DNA from 3 places in the Streptomyces sp. NPDC048825 genome. Region 3 is predicted to be linked to each of the others. Evidence: riboswitches for the same ligand, from Rfam matches in the RefSeq annotation. Region 3 holds a riboswitch; each other region holds the start of a gene.

Region 1 (6,621 bases), on a different contig from region 3:
CCGCACTGGCCCGCGGCGTCAAGGTGCACCCGCTGTCGTGGCACCGGCAGCGGCCGGGAGGTTCGCCGGGAGTGCTTCTGGGATACGCGGCGACTGCGACGACCGCGATTGAGGAAGGCGTGGCCACGGTGGGGGAGGCGCTGAGAGAGGTGGCATAGGTGGGCGCCCCGTCAGAGGCGCGGGGCTGTATCACTGTGCGGCTCCGCCGCGTGGGCGCGACCAGCCACAACCGACCCCGCACCCGAGGTACTTCCTGAGGGGGGGCCTGGGGCGTAGCCCCCGGCCCCCCAGGGATGATTGGGCCTCCGCCCGAACGCAGCCGAGAGCGGAGGAGGGTAAGGGCGGCGGGGGCGAGGCAACCTCACACCACCCTCGTGGCCCCCGCGAACGGCATCTCGTCGAGCGGAGCGAGCCGCACAGGCGCCGAAGGATTAGGCGCGTGGATCATATGCCCGTTCCCCACGTAGATCCCCACATGGCTGATGCCGGAGTAGAAGAACACCAGGTCCCCAGGCCGGAGGCCGGCGCGCGAGACGCGCTCCCCGGCGTCGATCTGGGCATACGTCGTCCGAGGCAGCGAGATCCCCGCGGAGCGGTACGCGGCCTGCATGAGGCCCGAGCAGTCGAAGGCATCGGGACCGGTGGCACCCCACACGTACGGGCTGCCGAGCTTCTCGTATGCGTACGAAATGGCGGCCGCCGCCCGGGAGTTGGGAGCGGCATCGGTCGATCCCGGAGCCGGCGGAGCGGAGCGTGAGGAGCGGGCCGTGGCGGCGTCGTCCGCGCCGATCCGTGCGCGCTGTTCGTCCGTCAGGCGGGACAGCAGCCGGCGGGCCTCGCCGAGCTTTCCCGTGACCGTCTTCTTGTGCCGGTTCAGCGCCGCTTGCTGGGACTTGAGCGAGGCCAGCTCGACATGGGCGGCCCCGCGCAACTGCTCGATCTCGCGCAGTTGGCCGCGTACGCGCGAAACGGTCGAGGCCTGCCGGCTGCCGGCGCGTTCGGCGAACGCGGCCTCATCCAGGTACTGATCGGGCTCCGAGGAGAGGAAGAGCCGCAGCGCGGGGTCCAGCCCCCCGTCCCGGTACTGCGCGGCAGCCACCGAACCCAGCGCGTCCCGCTCGGAGTTGAGCCGCTCCGTCCTGCGGGCGGCCTCGTCCTGGAGGGAGTCCACCCGCTCCTCCGCCTTGTCGGCCTTCTCCTTCGCCCCGTTGTACTTCTCGGTGGCGATCTCCGCCTCCTGGTACAACTTGTCGACTTTGGCCCGCACCTGATCCGGGGTCAACCGTGGCTCGGCGTGCCCCGCCCCGTCGAAAGAGGTGGCGCTCGCCGCGCCCGCGAGTGCGATCGTGAAGGCGGTGCGGGCCGTATTGCCACCGAGCGAGCGCTGTCTTGGCTTGCGGTGCGCTGCCACCTGGACCACTTCCTTCCCGAACGGGCCGGTCACGCGTCCGGCGGCGGCCCGCACAGGGGGAGCGGGCCGCCGCCGGATCTTCTCGGCGGTGATGTCCGGCTGCCGCCCCTGGTCCGGACGGCGGTGGGGAGCCGGTCACCTGGGGAAGGACGCTAAACCTGAGCGTGCCGGCTCGGTAACGCCATGTACGGAACTGACGGGACTGAGCCGCGAGATGACCGTGTACGACCGTGATCCCGGCCTGACGGCGCCGAGTTGCCGCGAGGCGTTGACCGATGCAGCAGTCGTGGAGGACCGGGCGGTTCGGCGGTGCTATGGGGCCGTCAGTGTCCGTAGGCGTCCGTCAGGGCCTGTACGGGTTACGCCCAGCGGCGCGGGGTGGTGTGAGGCCGTGCACGAGCCCCCGGTTAGGCTCCGGCGTCATGGACGTACTCATCCATCTCTTCGTCGCCCTGCACATCATCGGTATCGCCGCACTCCTCGGCGGCTTCCTCACCCAGATGAAGGCGATGGGCGAGGGCACGGCCCGCTTCGGCCCCGCGATGCTCCACGGCGCGTTCACCATGCTCGTCACGGGCGTGATCCTGGTCGGCCTCAACCAGGCCGACGACCAGGCGGTCAACAACATCAAGATCGGCGTCAAGCTGGCGTTGCTGATCGTGATTCTGGGTCTCGTGTATGTGAAGCGGGACGAGGAGAAGGTGGACAAGGGCTTGTTCGGCCTGGTCGGCGGGCTGACCACCGCGAACATCTTCATCGCGGTGCTCTGGACCTGACGGCCTGAAGAGCCTCAAAAGCGGCCCCTTGAAGAGCCCCAAACGGGCTCACGCGCGCGTGCACCCCGAAAAGGGGCCCACGCGCGCGTGCCTCACGCCGGACGGACCACGCTGTGGATCGGCATGTAGTAGATCGACTCCTCGCGGACATACGCACCCGGCTTCGGGGCGTGGATCATCATGCCGTCGCCGAGGTAGAGGCCGACGTGGCTGATGTCGTCGTAGAAGAAGACGAGGTCGCCGGGCTGGGCGCTGGCGACCGAGACCTGGGTGCCCACCTTGACCTGGTCCCAGGTGGTGCGCGGGAGGGTGACGCCGGCGGCTTTCCAGGCGGCCTGGGTGAGGCCGGAGCAGTCGTAGGAGTCCGGTCCTGACGCGCCCCAGACGTACGGCTTGCCGGTCTGGGAACGGGCGAAGGCGATCGCCTTCTCGCCCTTGGCGGTCGTGGTGCCCGCGGAGGTGCCCGTGCCGGTCGAGGTCCCCACGTCGGTGGAGGGCGTGGGAGTCGGCTGGGCCTGCTGCTGCTGCTGCTGCTGTTGGCGGCGCAGCTCCTCCGCGGCCTGTTGCTGCCGCGCCAGCTCCTCCGCCTTGCGCTGGGCCTCCTCGCGCTTCTCCCGCTCGATCGCCGCGAGCCGCGCCTTTTCCTCGGTGGTCAGCTGCGAGAGCAACTGGCGCGCCTCGGCGAGCTTCCGCTGAACGTCCGCCTTGGACGACTTCAGGGTGTTCTCGGTCTTGGTGAGCGCCTGAAGGCTCTCAGAGGCCTCCTGACGCTTCTGCGTCATCTCGGACTGCTGCGTCGCATAGTCATCGACGGCCTGCTGCTGGCGGCTGGTCAGCCGGTCCATCAGCTGGTTCTGGTCGAAGTAGTCCTGCGGGTTGTCCGCGAGCAGCAGGGACGCGGTGTCAGGGGCGGCGGCGCCCGTACGGTACTGCGCGGCGGCGAACGTACCGAGCTCCTCACGCGCTTCGTTGAGCTTCTGCGTGCGGGAGGCCACGTCGTCAAGGAGGTTGTCGACCTTCTTGCGCTGCTTGCCGGTCTTCTCCTTGGCACCGTTGTACTTCTCGGTCGCCGTCTCCGCCTGCTGGTAGAGGTCGTCGACCTTCTTCTGGACTTCGTCGAGGCTGGGCTTCGGCTCCGCCGAGGGCGAAGCGTTCGCCGTCTGCGACAAGAGGGCCACCGAGGTGAGAGCGGCGGTGGCGAGGGCAGGGGTCCGTATGCCCATGGGACTGGACGACCGCGCTTTGCGGTGTGGCGCCACGAAGGCGACTCCTTCCGTGCTCCGCCTACCGAGTTAGCTGTCGGGTTCGGGCGTGTGCTTCGGAAGGTTTGCCCTACGGTCTTTGTCCCCTGAGGGAGTTGGACCGATTCACCCCAAGGTCGGTGGGTCCCCGGCTCCGGGTGGCCCGCAAGGGCGTACCGGACTCGGCGGGAGCCGCACGGCCCGGCGACGTTCGCCGGTGGGGGTCGAGCGGCCCACTGCGAAAGCTAACCAACTCGTGTGGCTCCTGTGAAGGTTGATGTGCGAATTGTCCGATACGTTTTCGTGACCTTAGCCTCAGGCGCCATGATCCGTCGCCGACCGTGACAGGACGGTCCTGGAGAGTGAGAGGATTCCTGGCAGGCTCGTACCGGCAGAGCCTTCAGGGTTTTGAGCGCAGCTTTTCAGGGCGGCCGCGAGGTGTCAGTGGGGGAGCCTAGACTCGGAGAGCGATGAGCAGCCTCTTTGATGACAGCTTCCTGGCGGACCTCAAACCCTCGCGGGACCACGAGGAAGAGCCCCCGCCGCAGCCCGAGGACGAGCACGTACCGGAGCAGGTTCCGGACGATCTGTTCGGCGGGAAGTTCGACGTGCCGCCGGACCGGGAGGCCTACTACCGCGATGGTGCCCCCCGTCCCCATGTGGACGCGGCCGCGCTTCTGGAGGGGCTGAACGACAACCAGCGCGCGGCGGTCGTGCACTCCGGCTCCCCCCTGCTCATCGTGGCCGGCGCCGGGTCCGGCAAGACCCGTGTGCTCACGCACCGGATCGCGTACCTGCTCGGCGAGCGGAAGGTGCACCCGGGCCAGATCCTCGCGATCACGTTCACCAACAAGGCCGCGGGCGAGATGAAGGAGCGCGTCGAGCACCTCGTCGGCCCGCGTGCGAACGCGATGTGGGTGATGACTTTCCACAGCGCGTGCGTACGGATCCTGCGGCGGGAGTCGAAGAGGCTCGGCTTCACGTCCTCGTTCTCGATCTACGACGCCGCCGACAGCAAGCGCCTCATGGCCTTGGTCTGCCGCGACCTGGACCTCGACCCGAAGCGCTTCCCGCCCAAGTCCTTCAGCGCCAAGATCTCGAACCTCAAGAACGAGCTGATCGACGAAGAGGACTTCGCGGCACAGGCCTCCGACGGCTTCGAGAAGACCCTCGCCCAGGCGTACGCGCTCTACCAGTCGCGACTGCGCGAGGCGAACGCCCTCGACTTCGACGACCTGATCATGACGACGGTCAACCTCCTGCGTGCCTTCCCGGACGTCGCCGAGCACTACCGCCGCCGCTTCCGCCACGTCCTCGTGGACGAGTACCAGGACACGAACCACGCCCAGTACGCCCTCGTACGGGAACTCGTCGGCACCTCCGAGCACCCCGTGGACGTACCCCCGAGCGAGCACGACGTGCCGCCCGCCGAGCTGTGCGTCGTCGGTGACGCCGACCAGTCCATCTACGCCTTCCGCGGCGCGACCATCCGCAACATCCTCCAGTTCGAGGAGGACTACCCGGACGCGACGACGATCCTCCTGGAGCAGAACTACCGCTCCACACAGACGATCCTGAGCGCGGCGAACGCGGTCATCGAGCGCAACGAAAGCCGCCGCCCCAAGAACCTGTGGACCAACGCGGGCGCGGGCGCGCGCATCACCGGCTACGTCGCCGACACGGAGCACGACGAGGCGCAGTTCGTCGCCGACGAGATCGACCGGCTGACGGACGCCGGTGAGGCGAAGGCGGGCGATGTCGCCGTCTTCTACCGTACGAACGCCCAGTCCCGTGTCTTCGAAGAGGTCTTCATCCGCGTCGGCCTGCCCTACAAGGTCGTCGGCGGCGTCCGCTTCTACGAACGCAAGGAAGTCCGGGACGTCCTCGCGTACCTGAGGGTTCTCGCCAATCCGGAGGACTCCGTACCGCTGAGGCGGATTCTCAACGTCCCCAAGCGGGGCATCGGTGACCGGGCCGAGGCGATGATCGACGCACTCGCCTCGCGGGAGACGATCAGCTTCTCCCAGGCGCTGCGCCGCGTCGACGAGGCGTACGGCATGGCGGCCCGCTCCACGAACGCCGTCAAGCGGTTCAACACGCTGATGGAGGAGCTGCGGACCATCGTCGAGTCGGGCGCGGGCCCGGCCACGGTTTTGGAGGCCGTGCTCGAACGCACCGGCTATCTGGCCGAGTTGCAGGCCTCCACGGACCCGCAGGACGAGACCCGCATCGAGAACCTCCAGGAACTCGCCGCCGTGGCCCTGGAATTCGAGCAGGACGCCGGTGAGGGCGAGGCTGCGGGCGGGCTGTCGGACTTCCTGGAGCGGGTCGCGCTCGTCGCCGACTCCGACCAGATCCCGGACGAGGAGGAGGACGGCTCCGGCGTCATAACGCTCATGACCCTCCACACCGCCAAGGGCCTCGAATTCCCCGTGGTGTTCCTGACCGGCATGGAGGACGGCGTCTTCCCGCACATGCGCTCTCTCGGCCAGACCAAGGAGCTGGAGGAGGAGCGGCGGCTCGCCTACGTCGGCATCACACGCGCGCGGGAGCGGCTGTATCTGACGCGGTCCTCGATGCGGAGTGCCTGGGGGCAGCCCTCGTACAACCCGCCGTCCCGCTTCCTGGAGGAGATCCCGGACACCCATCTGGAGTGGAAGCGGACGGGGTCCATGGGAGCGGTGGCCTCCGGCCCCGCGGCGGGCGTGGCGGCCTCCCTGTCCTCCTCCCGCTCGCGCTCGGCGGCCTCGGGCGCCTCCGGCTTCGCCACGCGGCGGGGCGGTGCCACGGAGAAGCCGGTGGTGTCGCTGGCCGTGGGGGACCGGGTCACACACGACCAGTTCGGGCTCGGCACGGTGGTCGGCGTGAAGGGCGCGGGGTCGAACGCGGAGGCGACGATCGACTTCGGGGACACAAAGCCGAAGCGGCTGCTGCTGCGGTACGCGCCGGTGGAGAAGCTGTAGCCCTGCCGGGCTCGGTGGCCGCGCGGCGGGGCGGTTACGTCGGGTTGAGGCCGTGGCTGCGGAGCCACGACAGGGGGTCGATCGCGTCGCCGCCGCCAGGGCGAACCTCGAAGTGGAGGTGCGGGCCCGTCGAGTTGCCGGAGTTGCCGGAGAACGCGATCGGATCGCCTGCCTTCACCTCGGTCCCGGAAGCGACCTTGTAGGTGGAGAGGTGGCAGTACCACAACTCC
Region 2 (6,621 bases), on a different contig from region 3:
CTCCGGTGCATTCCGAGTCTTTGCCTTTGAGGCAAGAAGTTTGCCGATGAGGCAAAGCTCGGGCTGAATGGAGGCATGAGCCCCACCGAGCCGGGGGCGGCCGAAGAGCCGTCCGCCGAGCTGTCCGCCGTCGCGCCGCAACTGCGTGAGCTGCGGCGCCGCGCCTCACTCACCTTGGAGGCCGCGGCCCGCGCCGCCGGACTGTCGCCCGCCCATCTCTCCCGTCTGGAGACCGGGCGGCGCCAGCCCTCGCTGCCGATGCTGCTCGCGCTCGCCCGCCCCTACGGTACGACGGTCTCGGAGTTGCTCGGCGAGACGGTCCCCGAACGGGACGCGGTCGTCCGCGCCGCCGACATGGAGCCCACACAGGCGGGCGGCTGGACGTACTGGCAGGCCGGCGCGGCAGGGCGCGGCATGCAGTCCCTGCGCGTACACGTCCCGTACGGAGCGCAGGGCGACATCGTGCGCGTCCACCCCGGCGAGGAGTGGCTGTACGTCCTCAAGGGACGGCTGGGTCTGCGGCTGGGAGACACCGCGCATGCGCTCGCGCCCGGAGACAGCGCGCACTTCGACTCGCTGACGCCGCACCGGATCGCCGCCGCGGACCGGGACGGTGCCGAACTGCTCTTCGTACACACCCTGCTGCAGAGCCCCGCGGCCGCGCTGTGCCTCGGCCCGACGACCCCCGGAGCGACTTCATGAGGGACATGGAAGAGAAGTTCCCGCGTGCTCTGTGGGTGCGGCTCATCATCTACGTGGCCGTCGGGCACCTCTTCGCGGCCTTCATCTACCTGCTGTTCACGCTCGGCGCGCAGAACCAGTAGGCAACGGGCCGGCAGACGCGTGGTCAGTTTGTCGGGCGGTCAGTCGAGGAAGCGTTCCCGGAGCCGCTCCCGCGTCTTCGGGGTCACGTGAAGGCCTTCTTCCAGGTAGGTGTCGACGCCGCCCCAGGTCTCCTCGATCGTTTCGAACGCCGCCGCGAGGTAATCGGCGCGTGCGTCGAAGAGCGGGCTGAGCAGCTCCATCACCTCGGGGGAGTACGCCGAGGACGCGGAGCCGCTGCGGCGCACCTTGTAGCGGCGGTGGGGGGCGTTCGACTTCAGGTAGTCCGCCACGATGGCCTCGCGCTCGACGCCTAGGGCGAGGAGCGTGATGGCTACGGAAAGGCCCGCGCGGTCCTTGCCCGCCGCGCAGTGCATCAGCGTGGGCACGCTGTCCTCGGCCATCGCGTGCAGCACCCGCGAGTGCTCGGGAGTGCGCTCCTTCATGATCGAACGGTAGGACCTGATCATCCGGTTTGCCGCCTTGCCGTCCGCGAGGATCATGCGCAGCTGGTCCAGGTCGCCGTCGCGAACCATTGTCCAGAACTCGGCGCCGTGTGCCGGATCGGTCAGCGGCAGATTCACATTCCGCACGCCCGGCAGCTCGATGTCCGGCCCTTCCAGCTTCTTGTCCGCCTCGTTGCGGAAGTCGAAGATCGTGTGCAGGCCCAGCGAGGCGAGGAACGCGGCGTCCTCCTCGGTCGCGTGCGCGAGATGGCCGCTGCGGAACAGCAGTCCTGGCGCCACGCGTCGGCCGTCCTCGGTCGGCAGGCCGCCCACATCGCGGAAGTTGCGCACTCCGGTCAGCTCGGGCTCGGTCGACGGGACCTGCTGCGTCACGGGGGCTCCTCCCAGTCGGCGGCCGACGCTGTTGTCGGCGGGGCGCCACTCGACGATACGACATGCATTCGTGGGCCAATCAGTTGTCCACAGGCGGTGCGGGTGCGTCGTCCACAGGCGATGCGGGCGAGGCGCGGGCGCCTGCGATGATGTTGTGCTTGAGCGAGCTTGTTCGGATCTGTGAGGACTTGATGGTGGAGATCGGCAAAGACGGTCGTACGTGGCTGCTTTCGGGGCCCACGAGCAGTTATGCCCTGCGGCTCACGGACCAGGACGAGCTGCTGCATCTGCACTGGGGGCCACGCATCGCGCTCGCGGACGCCGAGGCACTGGCCGCCCGTCCCGGGCCGGAGTACCGGGGCTTCGAGTCCCCGCTCGACGGGCACGAGGAGTACCCGGTCGAGGGCGGCCCCCGTTTCGTACGGCCGGCGCTGTCCGTGCGTACGGACGAGCGGCGCGGCACGGAGTGGCGCTTCGAAGCGTACGAAGTAGATGAATCCGACGAATCTAACGAATCGGACGGGGTTGAACTGCGGCTGCGGTTCTCCGACTCCGGACTCGGCATCACGCTGCACTACCGGATGCGCCCCGCCTCCGACGTCGTCGAGCGCTGGGTGACCCTCGCCAACGAAGGGCCCACCCTGGAGGTCCTGCGCGCCGACTCCGCGACCTGGACGCTGCCGGAGCGCGAGGGCTGGCGGCTGTCGCAGACGCACGGGCGCTGGGCGGCCGAGTCCCAGCTCGTACGAACGGACCTCACCTACGGTGAGCAGGTCATCGGCAGCCGGCGCGGGCACACCGGGCACCAGCATCTGCCGTGGGTCGCGCTGGACGTCGAGGGCGCGGCGACCGAGGAGCACGGTGAGGTGTACGGGTGCGCGCTCGCCTGGTCCGGTTCATGGCGGATCGCCGTGGCCCAACTCCCGGACGCGCGCGTACAGATCACCGGCGGCGCCGGATACGACGACTCCGGCCTGGTGGTGCTGGAGCCGGGGGAGAGCTTTGTCACGCCGGTCTTCGCGGGCCTGTGGAGTGATGGCGGCTTCGGCGGGGCGAGCCGGGCCTGGCACGCGTACCAGCGGACGTATGTGATCCCGGACGCGGACCAGGACCGGCCCGTGCTCTACAACTCCTGGGAGGCCACGGAGTTCGACATCTCCGAGGAGCAGCAGCGCGCGCTCGCCCGGCGGGCCGCGGCGATGGGCGTGGAGCTCTTCGTGGTCGACGACGGCTGGTTCGGGAAACGGACCAGCGACCGGGCCGGGCTCGGGGACTGGACGCCCAACCCCGACCGCTTCCCGGCCGGGCTCAAGCCGCTGGCGGACGACGTGCACGCCCTCGGGATGCAGTTCGGGATCTGGGTCGAGCCGGAAATGGTCAATGCGGACAGCGAGTTGTATCGGGCGCATCCCGACTGGATTCAGTATCAACCAGGACGAAAGAAGACAGAACTCCGCAATCAGCTCGTACTGAACCTCGCGCGCGAAGACGTCCAGGAGTATCTGTGGGAGCAGCTTCACGGGCTGCTCTCCAGCGCCCCGATCGACTATGTGAAGTGGGACTTCAACCGCTGCTTCACGGACGCCGGCTGGCCCGGCGAGGCGTATCCGCAGCGGCTCTGGGTCGACCATGTGCACGCCCTGTACGCCCTGTTGGACCGGCTGCGGGCCGCGCACCCCGGTGTCGCCTTCGAGTCCTGCTCCGGCGGTGGCGGCCGGATCGACCTCGGCGTCATGGCGCGTACGGACCAGGTGTGGACCTCGGACAACACCGATCCGCTCGACCGGCTCGCCATCCAGCACGGCTTCAGCCAGATCCATCCGGCGCGGGCCATGGCCGCCTGGGTCACCGACAGCCCGAACAATCAGCTCAACGGACGCGTGAGTTCGCTGCGCTTCCGCTTTGTGAGCTCCATGGCCGGAGTGCTCGGGGTCGGTGGCGACCTGACCGAGTGGAGTGACGAGGAGCTCGCCGAGGCGCGGGACTGGGTGGCGCTCTACAAGGAGATCCGGCCCCTCGTGCAGCGTGGCGACCTCTACCGGCTGCGGGCCCCGCAGGGCGGGCTGAGTGCCGTGCAGTACGTCCATGAGGGCCAGGCCGTCGTGCTTGCCTGGCTCCAGGCTCAGCACTACGGCGAGCCCGTGGCGCCCGTACGGCTGCGGGGACTCGACCCGGCTGCGACGTACGAATGCCTCGAAACGGGCGAAGTGCACAGAGGTGCGGTGTTGTTGCATCACGGACTGCGGACCGGCTTGCGCGGCGACCTCGATGCGGCAGTTTTCCGGCTGCGTCGCATCTGAGGGTTGTGTCCGTATTGGAGTGCGTTCATTCCAACTCGCTCTTCAATAGGGACTCCTGAATCAGTGATGCGTGAGCAGCGTCATATTCGTGACGTTGTGCTGTCGTCATGTTCACGTAATTCAAGCGTGTTTACAGGGGATTTCGGGAAGGCGGGAGACGGGTGATTCACGGAGGGTGACGGCGATTTCGACCAAGGATCAAGAGAATGGGGCACATAGGAAACCCAAAGCTTGTCCCTGTGCGTCTTAGTCGCTTACGTTCACCACCAATCCGGGCGGACGCCTAATCCTGCCGCCGCCCGTAATCCGCACACCGATCCGTACACGGCAGGAGCGGGGGACCCACAGGTACAACGCCTGCTCCGGTCTCCGGAACAGGCTTGGGGTAAAGCCGCGCGAAAGTGTGGCCGGGCATCTCCAGCTCGCACCCGACAGCTCACCTCGTAGGCGCCGGAGAGGAATTCGCCATGCCCGCGAAGGGTAAGCACCGCCGCCCGAAGTCCGCGCGTTTCACCCGCTCGATCGCCGTTGCCTCGACCGGTGGCGCCGCTCTCGCACTGCCTTTGCTGGGAGCAGCCGGAGCCCAGGCCGCTACTCCGCAGAGCTCGCCCGCGTCTGTTTCCAATAAGGCCGAATCCGTTTCCCAGAAGGCTGTTGAGTCCGCTCCGGTCGCCGCGCAGAAGAAGGCCGCGACCAGGACGTACGAAGTGAAGGCGGGCGATTCTCTCTCGAAGATCGCCGGCGAACAGAATTTCAGAGGTGGCTGGAAAAAGCTCTACCAGGACAACCGCCAGGTGGTCGGAAGTGACCCGGGGCTCATTCACCCGGGCCAGAAGCTGACGATCGGCAAGAAGGCCGCCGCGCCCTCCGGCGCCAACGAGGCCAAGGCTCCCAAGGCGGCCAAGGCTCCCAAGGTGGCCGAGGCCCCCCAGGCGTCCGCGAAGAAGGCGACGCCCGCCAAGGCCGCCGAGGCGCCCAGCAGTTCGAGCGGCTTCACCATGCCGGTCGAGGGCGCGACCGTCAGCACCCCGTACAGAATGTCGGGCGGCATGTGGTCCAGCGGCTACCACACCGGTGTCGACTTCGCCGCCGCGACCGGCACTTCGCTCAAGGCCGTGGGTGCGGGCACGGTCGTCTCCGCCGGCTGGGGCGGTGCTTACGGCAACCAGGTCGTCATCGAGCTCAGCGACGGCCACTATGCCCAGTACGCACACCTTTCGTCCCTTTCTGTCTCGCAGGGGCAGTCTGTGACCGCGGGTCAGCAGGTCGGCCTCTCCGGTGCGACCGGCAACGTCACCGGTCCGCATCTGCACTTCGAGATCCGCACCACGCCGGACTACGGCTCGGACGTGGACCCGCTGGCGTTCCTGCGCTCGCAAGGCGTCTCCGTCTGACGTCACCAGCGCAGTGCCGCGAGCGGAGCGCGTCTCCCTCTCGCGCCGAAGGCCGGACCCCTGATCCCCGGGTTCCGGCCTTCGGCTTGTTCCGGGGGTCGACAGGGATGGCGGCTGACGGTCAAGATCTGCGGGTAAGCGCTTTCTGTCTGCTTGTGGGATCAGCACAGGTGTCAGATCAGCACGACGTGAGATCGGCACGACCCGTCGTACGCCAGCCAAGGAGACGCTTCATGACGACCCGTAGAGCCTTCGAAGCCCTGGCCGCCGGTGCCGCCCTCGGCCCTGCGCACACTGCGAGCGCGCACGCCGCGAGCGGGTCGGCGCACCTTCGCCGAGGACGGCTCATCGCTCGTGACGGCTTCCGGCACGGACTGGGGCAGTGGGCAACGGAGTTGCAGGACGGTGGCAGTGTCACCGCGTCCCGTGGGGTCATGGAGATCGATGTGCCGGGCGGCGCCACGGTCTGGTTCAAGCGGAAGCTCGTGGGACCGTACGTCGTCGAGTACACGGCCACACCGGTCTCCGCGGGAGGTGTCAACGACCGGGTGTCGGACCTCAACAACTTCTGGAACGCCGTCGACGTCCGCTCCCCGGACGACCTCTTCGCCACCGAACGCGGCGGCGCCCTCGACGAGTACGACTACCTCAAGACGTACTACTCGGGCTACGGCGCGAACTACAACACGACCACGCGGCTGCGACGTTACGTGGGTCAGGCCGGCGTCCGGCCGCTGATCTACGACTACACCGAGCCCCTGCTCGTGGCGAACCGCCCCCACCGCGTCCGGATCGTCTCGCACGGCTCGACCGTCCAGTGGTGGAACAACGGGCGGCTCGTCTTCGACTACGCCGACCCGGAGCCGTACACGAGCGGGCACTTCGCGTTCCGGACCGTGTGGAGCCATTTCCGGATCGCGGACTTCCGGGTGTGGGAGCTGCGTATTCCGAGTTGACCGGGACTTTACGCGTGGCTTATCTCACCGTCCGTCAACCCTTTCCTACGGTCGCGTAGCTCACATCTCAAGGTGAATCATGGGTCGACGTGGCAGACGATTCGAAGGAACTCAGCAGATCAGTGATCGGGTCGTACGTGGCGGTGGGGGACAGCTTCACCGAGGGCGTCGGCGACCCCGGCCCCGACGGGGCGTTCGTCGGCTGGGCCGACCGGTTCGCGGTGCTGCTCGCCGACCGGCGGCCTGAGGGCGACTTCGGCTACACCAACCTCGCCGTCCGGGGGAAACTGCTCGACCAGATCGTCGAGGA
Region 3 (6,621 bases):
GAGAGCCACACGTTCTGCGAGTCGTACCTCATCCCGGCGAACGCGAAGGAGATGGAGGTCCACTGGTCGGAGGAGGACGGGGAGCCGTTCATCTGGAAGTTCCCTGGCCAGTAGGGCGGTTGGCGGGCACGGCAGCCGAGGACCTCGTGACAGCCACGGACTTCACTGCCGTGCCGTGATCTTCGCCATGCCGTGATCTTCCACCGACTTCCCTCTTCCGTCGAAAGGACGACGTATGAAGAGACACGCTGCCCTGGCCTCCTGCGCCCTCTCCATCGCCGTACTCACCGGCCTGACCGCCTGCGGAAGCGGTGACGCGGAGACGGACGCGGCGGCCGACAAGCCCGAGGCGACGGCTGCCCCGGCCAAGGAGGTGAGCCCGGCCGAGCGCCTGGCGAAGCTCGTGATCACCACGGCGGACGTCGAGGGCCACCAGGTTGAGGAGAACAAGGAGGAGTTCCTCTTCGCCAAGTCCCAGGACGAAGTCACCCTCGACAAGAGGGAGTGCGCCCCACTGGCGTACGCGATGAACCAACTCCCCGTCGGCGAGCCGCAGGCCGACCTCACGCGAGTGGCCTCGAAGGACGCCAACGCCTTCACTTACGTCACGCTCACCGCCTACGAGGCCGGCAAGGCGGAGTCGGCCATGTCCGGCCTTTCCAAGGCGGTGGACTCCTGCGGCGGAGGCTTCACCGCCAAGGCGAACGGCAACACGAGCCCGTACGACTCGGTCACCGCCGAGAAGGCGGACCCGGCGGGCGACGAGTCGCTGGCCTTCAAGTCCACACTGACGTTCAGGGGCGCCACTCACACGGTTCACGCGGCAGCCGTACGCCGCGACGACGTCATCGCCGTCTATTACGCCGTGGACGGCCTGGCCATCGCCCAGTCCACGCCCAGCGACACCAAGGTCTCGCCTGTCGTGGCCAAGGCGCAGAACGCGAAGCTCGGTTGACGGGTGTGCGTCGGCCCCGGGTAGCGGCCTTCAGGGCCGGTAGCCGGGGCCGGAAGCCTCCCGGCGATCATCCTTACGAGTGAGCCAGCGGCATATTCCAGCCCGGCTTGACGTGCCGTCATTACCGTCCGCCACATGGTCAGCTCATCCCACGAGGCGATGCACCGCCTCTTCCAGGAGGACCCCGGCGCCTTCGCGCGGACCTTCCGGACTCTGGATCTCCCGTTCCCGGACCCCGTAGCGGTGTCCCTCATGCCCACCGACCTCACGGAGATCAAGCCACTGGAACGGCGTGTGGACACGCTCCTCAGGCTCGACACCGCCTCCGGCGAGAGCCATCTCCTGGTCGTCGAAGCCCAGGGCAAGAAAGACCCGAAGAAGCATGCAAGCTGGGCTTACTACATCGCCCACCTCTATGCGAAGTACCGCATCCCGCCCGTCCTGCTCGTCACCTGCCAGGACAAGGCCACCGCCACCTGGGCCTCCGAACCCATCACGATCGGGCCCAGGCAGTGGCGCACTCTCACACTGCGTCCCCTCGTTCTGGGCCCGCACAACGTCCCCGCCATCACCGACCCGTCTACCGCGGCCCGCGACATTCCCCTGGCGACACTGTCTGCCATCACTCATGGCAAGGACGACAACGCCGCTGCCATACTGAAAGCCCTGGCCGCCGCCCTGAAGACCATCGACGAAGAGACCGCGAGGATCTTCGCCGAATTCACCGAACTCGGCCTCGGGACCGCCCCGGCCGCAAAGATCTGGAGGCAATTGATGTCCGCCGACCTCTCCTTCTTCCGCTCGGAGACCTCCCAGCGCCTGCGCGCGGAAGGCCGCACCGAGGGCCGCACCGAGGGCCGCGTCGAGGGTCACGCCGAGGACATCCTGCTGGTCCTGGGCGAGCGCGGCATCGAGGTTCCGGACGGCGTACGCGCACGCATCATGGAATGCACCGACCTGGAAACCCTCCGAGCCTGGCTGAAGCGCTCCGTGACGGCCGCCAAGGTCGAAGATCTGTTCCGGGACGCGAATGCCTGACGAGCGCCGGTGAATGTCCCGGTCCCGTCAGAGGGCCGGGCATTCCCCCTGGCGCCGATCGGCCGACCCATGGGGCGCGCTCAGCCGATCCGGTGACGAGGCCGCCCCACAGGTCCAGACGCCCGATCAGTAAGGGCCGTTCACGTTGTCGATCGAGCCGTACCTGTCGGCGGCGTAGTTGCAGGCCGCCGCGATGTTCGCGACCGGGTCGAAGGGGTCCATCGACGTACCGGGCACGTGGTAGGCCCTGAAGGTCGGATCGATGGTCTGCAGGAGGCCCTTGGACGGGGTCCCGGCCGCGGCGTTGGAGTCCCAGTTGTTGATGGCCTGCGGATTCCCCGACGACTCACGCATGATGTTGCGGTGGATGCCGTCGTACGAGCCCGGAATCCCATGCTGGGCCATGACGTCCAGCGCCTCCTTGATCCAGCCGTCCAGGTCGTTCGTGTACGTCTTCGCGGCGGCGGGGGTGGCAGCGGGCGCCGCGGACTTGGCGGCAGCCGGGGTCGCGGCCGACTTCTTCGTACCGACCGTCAGCGTGAGACCCGTCTTGATCAGCGAGGGATTGTCACCGATGACCGCACGGTTGGCCTTGTAGAGCTTCTGCCAACCGCCGCTCGTGGTGTGCTTCTTCGCGATCCTGATCAGGGTGTCGCCCTTGATCACCTTGTGCGTGACGAGCTCGACCTGCGGAACCGCGGCTTGCGCAACCTGTGCGACCTGCGCCGTCGGCTGGGCGGCGTGGGCGCCGGTCACCCCCACGAACGGGAGCGCGAGCGCGGCCCCGCCCGTTCCTACGGGAATGACAACGCGGGCGATGCGGCGGGCTTTCGGACGGCGGTGCTTACCTCGTGCGGGCATGGCGAATTCCTCTCCGGCGCCTGCGAGGTGAGCTGTCGGGTTCGGGCGGGAGATGCCCGGCCGCACGATGAGCGCGACTTCACCCCAAGCCGTTCCGGTGCCCGGATCGGCGACTTACCTGGGTCCCCCGCTCCTGCCGTAGCGCGTGGATGAATGGGGTTCCGGGGCGGCGGCAGGATTCGGCGTTCCGCCCGGATCGACGAGAACGTATGCGAGAGCACACACCCGAAACAAGCCCCGAAATCCCGGTGCGCCCCTTATGAACTAGCCAAAACGAGGGGGAAATCGCCCGATTACTCCGGAACACAACCTTCAACTTACGTTCTGCAAAGCAGAAGTTGCCGAGAGGCCGCCTCAACATCCAATTCACCCGGAGGTGACCCAATTCACGCGATCAAGCACCACTAAGTCTGAATAAAGCGGCAATGTAGGCAACTCGGGCATTTTGGCCTGTGGGGGCCGTCCAGCGTTGAGCTCGAAGTGGACCTCGGTCACGTCGATGTGCTCGGCGGATGGGGCCTCGTACGCGCACAGGGTGTACGAGGCTGCTCACAGGCGGGCAACCGACCGCTTTGGGCCGCCCTGCTGCCGTCGGCTGGCCCTGGTCCGTTCCGTCGCTCATCTCACCGAGTGATGCTCCAGGAAATCGGCGAGCACCTCGCGAGGATTGGCGGCCTCGGTGGCTTCCGTCTCCCAGCTGGGGCGGTCCATGTCGAACAGCACGATCGGTACGGCTCGTCCGAATACCCGGGCGATGTGGCCATCGGCCCGCAGGCGGCGGGCCACGTCGATGCACAGCTCGTCGAATCGGCGGACAAGCTGGTCGTCGCGGGCATCGCACGCCTCGTCGGAGAGGCCGCCCTCGTCCTCGTACCAGAGCTCTTCCGCCTGCGCTTCGGCCAGGTGCAGGCTGCTGCCGACCGGATCCTCGGGAACATGGCCGAGCCTTTCGAACCCCTCCAGCGACCAGTACGAGTACTCCCAACGGGCGGATCCTTCGTACGCACAGCCCTGATCCAGCACCCGGCGGACCGCGCTCTCGGTGTTGTAGCCGATGGCCGCGTAGGGGTAGCGAGGATCCTGGTCGACGCGCCAGACCTCGAACGAGACGACGTAGATCTCGGGCCGGAGGACTTCCGGGAAGCCGTACAGGACACGTTCGGCTCCGCGGCGCATATGGTCGCGGAAGGCCGACTCCCGTGCGTTGTTCACGTCAGAACCCCCAGGGGTCGGGATGCGGAACGGGCCCGGGGTCTCCGACCAGACCAGTCGTGTGTCGAGCCGGCCCGCCAGGAGACCCCTCAGGAGGTCCGCGACACGGTGGCTGAGCACAGGGGAGCTGGGGTCCCCAGTGGGAAGCTCGCTCTCCCTCATGCTCGGCAGCAGCCGGTACACGGAGAGGTGCTCTTCGGTGCCTGCCGTGGTCATGGGCCTTCTGTCAGCCTCAGAAACCCCAGGGATTGGGGTGCGGCGTGAGGGACGGATCCTCCGACCAGACCACGCGCGCTTCCAGGTCGCTGCCCAGCAGCTCGGTCAGGCGGTCCACTGCCCACCCGTTCCAGTAGACGCCGCCAGGGTATTCCGGCAGCCGGAAGGCGGGCAGAGCGACGGGCACGGCCTCGGGCCGGAAGACGGCTTTTGTGATCTCGCCCGTCGTCTTCTTCGGCTTGGACGACCGTCGGGCGTCCAAGCAGTCAACGATTCGCTCCACGAGATAAAGGACATAATTGTCTGATTCGGCACCTTCGATAGCAATCGGCACGAACCTTCCTGCCGTCGACAGTTCGTCCCGCAGCAGCTCGGAGATGCGGCCGCTGAGCACGGGCGCACCGGGATATCCGCACGGGAATTCCCCCTTGCGCCACCGCGGATCGCCGTCCCAGGAACCGCTGAACTCAGTCGGCATGTCCGAGTCAGAACCGCTGATCTGCCAGCGAATGAGTTTCCTCAGCGAGCTGCCGAGCAACAGGGTCCGGAACTCCCCCATCCGCGGCAGCAATCGGTATACAGAAATGGGCATATCGGTCATCACGGTGCCGTCCAGACTGCGGTAGGTGAAGGAGCGCCGGTCGAGAGCTCTCCCTCGACCTCTCGTCCGATGCTGCGCAACTCCCTCCGTAGCTCAGTACGGATGGCGCGCGCACCGAATCCGCGAGCTGTCCTGTCCTCCACAACCTGCTCCAAACGCATGTTGACACGCTGGAGGAACGGCTCGCGATGGGTGAAATTGTGTGGGCTCGGGTGCCCCAGGGGAATGCCGTTCGCCGCGTCGTTGACATCGACTCCATACCTCTCGAGCAGGTCACGGCTTCGGGCCCCCGGTACCCAGTGGCCCCTGTTGCCTCCGGACGGAACGATATGCGCCGCGGCCTGACCGCGGCTCACCGGACGCCCCTCGCGCCGCATGTTCCTCCGGAGCCGTCGCGCGTTCTGCCTACAGGTCAGCAGACCGAGGTAGTCGATCCAGAGCAGGGGGTTGAGAACGTAGCCGCGAGGGTTCGGACCTGCGTCCAAACCCAGCGGATCCGGACTGATGTAGGTCGCGGTCGCCGGGTCGTAGTGCCGGAAGTAGTTGTAGTGAAGCTCGGTTTCGGGGTCGAAGTACTGACCCGGGAAGCGCAGGGGCGTGCTGGTGTCGGCGTCCTCGCTCCACGTCGTGAGTCCCCACAGGGTGGCAGTCATGCGCCAGGCGATGTCCCCGTCCTCCGAGACCAGCTCGGTCGGGGTGCCGACCAGATCGGTGACGATGGAGAAGAAGCGTTCGTCGACGAGGTGTTGGGGGTCGTCGGCAGACGTGCGGCGCTCCGTCTGGGCGAGGGGGCGTACGTCGTCGCGGTCCCACGTGAGCGTGATCTCCTCGGGCCCGCTGACGGTACGCGTGGTCTGCTCGACGAGGTGTGGGCCGTCCCAGGTGTAGCGGGTCTCCTCTACGACGGTCGAACCGTCGGATCCCAGGCGCTGTTTGCTCGCACGCCTGCCCAGCGGGTCGTAACGATAGCTCCAGACTGTCCCATCCGGTGTGACCACGGACGTGAGGTGGTCCTCAGCATCCCAGGCGTACCTCCAGACGTCGGGCTTGCGGGACAGCCGCGTCTTGCGGCGCATGACGACACGGCCCGCGGCGTCGTACTCGTATTGGAGGGAGCCGGCGCGCGTCACACGATTTCCGTCATAGGCGCGGTCGCCCCGGGCCTCACTGACAGGCTGCCGGTCCGGCCAGCTGGCCCGTGTCTGATTGCCGGATTCGTCGTAAGCGTAGGACTCGGTCCAGTCTGCGGCCCGCACCCCGGTGACGCGGCCCGCGCCGTCGACATCGAACGTTCGCCGCCCGGTCGCGTGGTCGTCCAGCGTGGTGACGGTACCGTCGGCACGGTAGGTGAAAGTCTCCCGCTTCAACTGCCTGCCCCGAGCGGCCAGTGTCCGTCCGGTGACGCGATCCTCGGTGTCCCAGGTCTGGGTGAGGGTGAGGCCGTGGTCGCCGAGCCGACGGACGGTCTCGCGCCCGAGGGCGTCGTACGCGGAGACGATGGTGTGGCCGGCGGAGGTCAGTGTGGTGCGGTTGCCCACCGCGTCGTAGGAGTACGTCGCGGTGGTGCCGGTCGGCGTGGAGCGACGAACGGGCCGACCCACGGCGTCGTACTCCGTGGTGAGCACGCGTCCGTCGACGACTTCGGCGGTGATCCGGCCGGCCGGATCATACTGATAGGCGAGTGTTACGTCAGGACCGGTGGCTCTCAGGAGACGTCCGGCCGGATCGTGCACGAACA

What was found. Region 3 has a riboswitch for cyclic di-AMP ahead of ACGFNK_RS27945 (transglycosylase SLT domain-containing protein). Riboswitches for the same ligand answer to the same signal wherever they lie in the genome.
Region 1: another riboswitch for cyclic di-AMP. It lies ahead of ACGFNK_RS15825 (NlpC/P60 family protein); the one in region 3 lies ahead of ACGFNK_RS27945 (transglycosylase SLT domain-containing protein).
Region 2: another riboswitch for cyclic di-AMP. It lies ahead of ACGFNK_RS37425 (peptidoglycan DD-metalloendopeptidase family protein); the one in region 3 lies ahead of ACGFNK_RS27945 (transglycosylase SLT domain-containing protein).

Annotation. Positions count from the first base shown of each region.
Region 1 covers NZ_JBICUR010000005.1:400,879-407,499, forward strand. The annotation lists gene ACGFNK_RS15810 (PLP-dependent aminotransferase family protein) at 1-158, shown strand, start outside; gene ACGFNK_RS15815 (NlpC/P60 family protein) at 362-1,411, opposite strand; gene ACGFNK_RS15820 (hypothetical protein) at 1,834-2,187, shown strand; gene ACGFNK_RS15825 (NlpC/P60 family protein) at 2,280-3,446, opposite strand; cyclic di-AMP (ydaO/yuaA leader) riboswitch at 3,454-3,626, opposite strand; gene pcrA (DNA helicase PcrA) at 3,899-6,391, shown strand; gene ACGFNK_RS15835 (M23 family metallopeptidase) at 6,426-6,621, opposite strand, start outside.
Region 2 covers NZ_JBICUR010000020.1:185,909-192,529, reverse strand. The annotation lists gene ACGFNK_RS37445 (helix-turn-helix domain-containing protein) at 76-702, shown strand; gene ACGFNK_RS37440 (DUF6126 family protein) at 699-824, shown strand; gene ACGFNK_RS37435 (tyrosine-protein phosphatase) at 864-1,661, opposite strand; gene ACGFNK_RS37430 (alpha-galactosidase) at 1,853-3,961, shown strand; cyclic di-AMP (ydaO/yuaA leader) riboswitch at 4,263-4,424, shown strand; gene ACGFNK_RS37425 (peptidoglycan DD-metalloendopeptidase family protein) at 4,429-5,355, shown strand; gene ACGFNK_RS37420 (DUF6250 domain-containing protein) at 5,589-6,311, shown strand; gene ACGFNK_RS37415 (SGNH/GDSL hydrolase family protein) at 6,434-6,621, shown strand, end outside.
Region 3 covers NZ_JBICUR010000012.1:226,056-232,676, forward strand. The annotation lists gene ACGFNK_RS27930 (hypothetical protein) at 1-114, shown strand, start outside; gene ACGFNK_RS27935 (hypothetical protein) at 236-955, shown strand; gene ACGFNK_RS27940 (hypothetical protein) at 1,091-1,993, shown strand; gene ACGFNK_RS27945 (transglycosylase SLT domain-containing protein) at 2,120-2,854, opposite strand; cyclic di-AMP (ydaO/yuaA leader) riboswitch at 2,859-3,008, opposite strand; gene ACGFNK_RS27950 (hypothetical protein) at 3,473-4,282, opposite strand; gene ACGFNK_RS27955 (hypothetical protein) at 4,299-4,883, opposite strand; gene ACGFNK_RS27960 (DUF6531 domain-containing protein) at 4,883-6,621, opposite strand, start outside.